2 regions of the Microbulbifer bruguierae genome follow, and region 2 is predicted to be linked to the other one. Evidence: predicted binding sites of a transcription regulator. Region 2 holds the regulator's gene; the other holds the start of a gene.
What was found. The regulator PhoB, encoded in region 2, activates phosphate uptake and scavenging genes when phosphate is short. The targets are predictions, from matches to a motif close to TGTCATAAANNTGTAACA.

Region 1 (3,116 bases), 2.2 Mb from region 2:
CGCACCACTGAGCAGAGACCGCAGCGTGGACCTTACCAACGATGGACCCAGCCTGCCGGGCATGCGCAGACGTTTCTGCCCGGCCCTGAAACCTCAGTAGCAACACCGCTACGGCGATAAAGGACAACCAGAAACCTGCATTGAGTACGGCCAGGGGTTGCCACAACAAAACCAGCGCGAGCGCCAGGGCAAATGCCAGGCCCGGGTCAACACGTCGTCTCGCGACCACTGCTGCAGTCGCCACCACGACCATAACCAGAGCCCGCTGGGCAGAAAGTGGCGCCCCACTAAGCAGTGTATAAACTAGCGCTCCGCCTATCGCCGTGATCCCGGCGAGCGGTAAGGGGTTGTGCGCGCGCAATATCCCCGCAACACGCCCAAGCGCGCCCCCCAGCAGCAGGAAGAAACCAGCAACCATCCCTACATGCAGCCCCGAGATTGCCAAGAGGTGGGCGGTTCCGGTGCGCTTGAGCAACGCATTCGTGTCCGTATCCAAGCCACTCCTGTCTCCCAACAGCAGAGCCCTAATCAACCCACTCCGCTGCAACCCCTGCCCGGAAACCCGATCCCTGAATGTCTCCCGCAAGGTATCAACGCCACCACCGGCCTGCACAAACGTTGGCAGCTGCCCCTTATCGCGTACATAACCGGTGGCGTAAATGCCCTGCTGTAACAACCAGGCTTCATAGTCAAAGGTGTGTGGATTAACGCTGCCTCTGGGGCGCTTCAACCGCACACTCATTTTCCAGCGACTACCGGCGCGGAGCCTGGACGACAGTTTCTGGTCTACCCGGTACCAGCTCAGCAACAGGTGCTTACCAATCAAATCCCGCTGGTCCGTATCGACTACCCTCGCGCGAAAGCGACTGTCGACAAGCCCTCTGGCCCCACCAGGGGGGCCGAAACGGGCAGCCGCGGGAGAAACCTCGGGGAGGTCTTCAACTTCCAGGGTGACACTGTGGTCAGACCCGTTCAGCGCGAGCGGCAAGCGCTCGGAAAGCGCATGGTGGTTGGCGTTTAACGCCCAGCCACAGCCAAACAGAAACGGCAACAGCAAGCAGCCAAGTCCGCAGGGCAACCGGTTTGCCAGCCCGAGCCAACCGCCAATACCCACGGTCAGCACCACGCAAACAAGACCGAAAAGCAGTGCTACGGCACCACCCGCGCTCCCCGGCAGTGTCGGCAAAAAGGCAATAGTTGCAATCCCCACCGCCAGCGACCACAACGCGGCCACCGCCCAACTCACTCCCTTCACCTCGCCTCCCGAAATCCATTTCTGACAGCCGCCAACTGGCGACAACGGCGTTCCTGCCTGCTTCCGCGCCATATTAGACGGGGGATTAAAGCGAAGCAGGTATCAGGCATCAAGCTTTCGAGACCAGCGAGTCCTTACCTGTCTTTACCTTATATCCAGAAATTACGACCTCCAGACCGCAACAAAACTTACACAAACCTTTCATCTTTCACATGTTTGTAACATTTCAGAAGCAAACTGCGCCGCAACTGAACGACTGCTTACCCTTTTTCACATCTACGAGACCATCCAATGAAAAAGACAGCTTTGACTCTGGCGCTGACTGCAACCCTACCGGCCTTCGCAAATGCCGAGGTTTTCACTTTCTATGGCAAGGCGAATGCGTCTTTCCAGTCCGCAGATGAAGGTGCAGGTGCCAACACCGATATCAAAAGCAATGCTTCCCGTCTCGGAGTGAAGGGCGAATTGCCGCTGGATAATGGCCTCAAGGGCATCTACAAGATGGAATATCAGGTAGACATCGATGGAGAAGCCGATGAGGTTCTCAGCCAGCGCAATATCTACGCCGGCCTGGAAGGTGGCTTCGGCCAGGTCATCGGGGGGAAATTCGACACCCCGCTGAAGATGGCACAAAAAAAAGTCGACCTGTTCAATGACCTGGAAGGCGATATCAAGAGCCTGGTCACCCGCAACGACAACCGGGTATCCAACAACCTGCAGTACACCACACCGTCCTTCGCCGGTTTCAAGGCTGCTGCCGCCTATATCAGCAACAAGGATGCCGAGATCCTCGACAGTGACGGCAATCTGGTGGACACCCGTGATAACGGTACTTCCCTGTCTTTCGCCTACGACAACAACGGCGTATATCTGGCGTATGCCTATGACCAGGATGTAGAAGCCAATGACTGGAACGTGAGCCGTATGGTCGCCCAGTACGACCTCGGCAACCTGCAAGTCGGCGCCCTGTATGAAGAACAGGAAAAGGCAGACAGCAGCAAACAGGATGGCTGGATGACGTCGGTTGCCTACAAGATCAACAACTGGACCGCAAAGGCACAATACGGGCAGTCCGACATCGTCAAGACTGACGGTGAGACTTTCAGCCTGGGACTGGACTACAAACTGTCCAAGGCCGCGAAGGTGTTCACCTTCTACACCGACGAAACCGCTGCGGACAACTATGAGCGCAGCTACTTCGGTATTGGCACGGAATTCAAATTCTAAAAAGCAACAAAAAGGGCACAACTTCCGGTGTGCCCTTTTTGTTTCACGTTTGGTTGTCCTGTTGCAGGAGCTTGCCCGGCCTGCCGACGAACATTTGCCGCGGCCAGGCCCGTTCGCCTGCATGTGGGCCCTGCAAACAGTGCCGTTTAACCGGCAACCCTCTTCGCCCCGCGCGCGGCATGCAATTTCTTGTAGCTTTCAATCAACCGCAGATGTTTATCGAGTCCTTCCAGCTGCATATTGGTGGGCGTCAGGCCATAGAAGCGCACACTACCGTCCACGGAACCTGCGACCGCAGCCATGGTATCCGCCCCGAACATGCGGCGGAAATTCACCATGAAATCATCCAGCTCCAGCTCATCGTCCAGCGCAATTTCCAGCACAGCCTGCACCGCGCGGTAAAAGAGACCTCGTTCGACGGTGTTGTCGTTGTACTGCAAAAAGGCTTCGACCTGCTCCAGCGCCTCCTCATGTCGCTGTAACGCGAGATAAATCAGTAATTTCAATTCCAGAACGGTCAGCTGGCCCCATACGGTATTCTCATCAAACTCCACGCCGATCAGGGTGGTGATGGTCTCGTAGTTGTCGATCTGGCTCTCTTCCAGACGCTCCACCAGGTCTTGCAACTGGTCTT
Region 2 (3,116 bases):
GCCGACGGCACTGCCCTACTGGCAGCTCGCCCGCCTCGACCGTCCCATTGGCTCGCTGCTGTTGCTGTGGCCCACTTGGTGGGCGCTGTGGATCGCTGCCGGCGGCTGGCCCGGGTTGCACTTGTTTGCGGTTTTCTCACTCGGTGTAGTCCTCACCCGCGCTGCCGGTTGTGCAGTCAACGACTTTGCCGACCGCAATATCGACGGCCACGTCAAACGCACCCGACAGCGCCCACTGGCGACCGGCGCAGCCACCACCAGGGGTGCGCTGCTGCTGTTTACCGGCCTGATGCTACTGGCGTTTCTGCTGGTGCTGACCACCAACCGGTTGACGGTGCTCCTGTCTCTGGCGGCGCTGGCGCTGGCCTTTTGCTACCCTTTCGCCAAACGCTACACCCATATGCCCCAGGTGGTACTGGGCGCGGCCTTCAGTATGGGCATTCCCATGGCGTTTGCCGCGGTAAGCGGGGAAATTCCACCGCTGGCGTGGCTGATTTTTACCGCCAATCTGCTGTGGACGGTGGCCTATGACACTTTCTACGCCATGGTGGACCGCGACGACGATCTCCGCATCGGCGTCAAATCCACTGCAATCCTGTTTGGAGAGATGGACAGGCTGATGACCGGCTGTCTGCAGGCAATGGTCATCGTAGCGCTGCTGATGCTGGGCGGCCGCGCGGAACTGGGCGCGCTGTTTTATTGCGGCCTGGCCGTTGCCGCGGGGCTTTTCGGCTACCAGCAGTGGCTCATCCGGGAGCGCGAGCGTGACCGCTGCTTCCAGGCGTTTTTAAACAATAACTGGGCGGGCGCCGCGGTCTTTGCCGGTATATTTCTCCATTATCTGACCCGTTGAATCCCTTTTTCATTGGCTTTTCACTGCCTGCCGCTGCTACTCGGTACGACTGTCATATATTTGTCATTAAAGTGACGTTAAATGACCGCTTAAAAATTAATGTCAGACGAGTGACAGCAAACCATTGGGGTATGGCAGGCAGATGCACAGCAAGACGATTCTAATAGTCGACGACGAAGCACCGGTGCGGGATATGTTGCGGGTGGCGCTGGAGATGGCGGACTACCGCTGCCTGGAAGCGGAAAATGCCCAGGAAGCCCACGCGCTGGTAATCGACGAGAAGCCGGATCTGATTCTGCTGGACTGGATGCTGCCGGATGTATCCGGTGTGGAACTCGCCCGCCGCCTGAAACGGGATGAACTGACGTCCTCCCTGCCGATCATCATGCTGACAGCGAAAGGGGAGGAGGACCACAAGATCAAGGGGCTGGAGACCGGCGCTGACGATTACATCACCAAGCCGTTTTCTCCCCGCGAGCTGGTGGCCCGCCTCAAGGCGGTGTTGCGCCGCACGGGCCCGAGTACGCCGGAAGAACCGTTGACTGCCGGCGGCCTGGTACTGGATCCGATCAGCCACCGGGTAACCATCCACGGCAGCCCGGTGGAGATGGGCCCCACCGAATTCCGCCTGCTGACATTTTTCCTTTCCCACCAGGAGCGCGCCTATACCCGCACCCAGTTGCTGGACCACGTGTGGGGTGGCAACGTGTACGTGGAAGAGCGCACCGTGGATGTGCACATCCGCCGCCTGCGCAAAGCTCTCACTGTCGATGGCCACGAACGCTACATCCAGACCGTGCGCGGTACCGGTTATCGCTTTTCTGTACAGACTGTGGAAAGAGTGTAACCATCTCCCTACGCAATTTTCGGGCATTCCGCGAAGCGTCGCGGAAAGTCCGGTGCTTTGCCTTCGCATAAAGTACGCAGGTGCACTGAACTCCGGTCAATGCACCCCAAAACAAGATGGCCGAACCATCATGCTCGATCGCAGTATTGGCGAGTTCTCGCGCTTCATCGTAATCGCCCTCGGCACCACCATTTTTGGTTTTTCCTCTGGTCACTGGTGGCTGGCACTGTGTGTCGGCCTCGCGGTTTACCTGTTCTGGCTGCTGTGGCAACAGAACAGTTTCGACCGCTGGCTGAGTAACGGACGGCGCGGGCCGGCGCCGACAGCGTTCGGGGTGTGGGGTGATATTTCCGATGATTTCTATCGCCTGCAGCGTCGTCACCGCAAGGAAAAGCAAAAGCTCCACGCGATGCTACGGCGGGTACAGGACAGCACCAGTGCCCTGCGTGAGGGCATTGTGGCACTGGAGGATGAGGGCAATCTGGCGTGGTGGAACCCGGCGGCGGGGCAGATGCTGCGGCTGCAGCCGGACGACGCCGGACAGCCACTGGTGAACTTTATCCGCGATCCGCGTTTTGTGGAGCACATACACCTGCGCATGCGCCGACACAACCATAGCGCCCAGGAACCGATCACGTTGCCGGCGCCCGGGGATGATTCCCGTATCCTGACATTGGAAGTCACCCGTTTCGGACAGGACGAGGCGCTGGTTATCGTGCGCGATGTGACACGGCTGCACAATCTGGAGCAGATGCGACGGGATTTTGTGGCGAATGTCTCTCACGAGTTGCGCACGCCGCTGACGGTAATCGCGGGCTATCTGGAAACCTTGCAGGCCAGTGGCATGGCGCCGCAAAAATGGGAGCGACCGCTGATGCAGATGAGCGAGCAGACGGTACGCATGACCAGCCTGGTGAATGATCTGCTGCTTCTGGCGCGACTGGAGACTTCGGAGCGCGACAGCGGCCGCGACCGGGTGTCAGTGCGCGAGCTGATGGAGCGGGTGGCCGGCGAGGCCAGATCCCTGAGTGGTGGACGCCACGATATTGCCGTAGCCTGTGAACAGGACAACATCATTACCGGCGATGCTGGCGAATTACACAGCGCTTTTGCAAACCTCGCGTTTAATGCGGTCAAGTACAGCCCCGACGGCGGCCCCATTGAGCTGCGCTGGAAAACCGACACAGACGGCGGCCACTTCGCGGTGAAGGACTGCGGTATCGGCATCGACTCACTGCATATCCCGCGCCTGACCGAGCGCTTTTACCGGGTGGATGCGGGCCGCTCGCGAGAAAGTGGCGGCACCGGCCTGGGGCTCGCTATCGTCAAGCATGTGCTGCTGCGGCACAGTGCCAACCTGAGCGTCACCAGTACCCCGGGGCGCGGCAGTACCTTTACCCTCAACTTCCCCCCGCA

Region 1: the regulator PhoB is predicted to act here: its motif matches at 1,462-1,479, upstream of PVT68_RS02515 (porin).

Annotation. Positions count from the first base shown of each region.
Region 1 is NZ_CP118605.1:579,175-582,290, forward strand. Features, by position in the region: gene PVT68_RS02510 (DNA internalization-related competence protein ComEC/Rec2) at 1-1,255, opposite strand, end outside; gene PVT68_RS02515 (porin) at 1,547-2,482, shown strand; gene PVT68_RS02520 (OsmC domain/YcaO domain-containing protein) at 2,629-3,116, opposite strand, start outside.
Region 2 is NZ_CP118605.1:2,831,890-2,835,005, reverse strand. Features, by position in the region: gene ubiA (4-hydroxybenzoate octaprenyltransferase) at 1-853, shown strand, start outside; gene phoB (phosphate regulon transcriptional regulator PhoB) at 996-1,700, shown strand; gene phoR (phosphate regulon sensor histidine kinase PhoR) at 1,831-3,116, shown strand, end outside.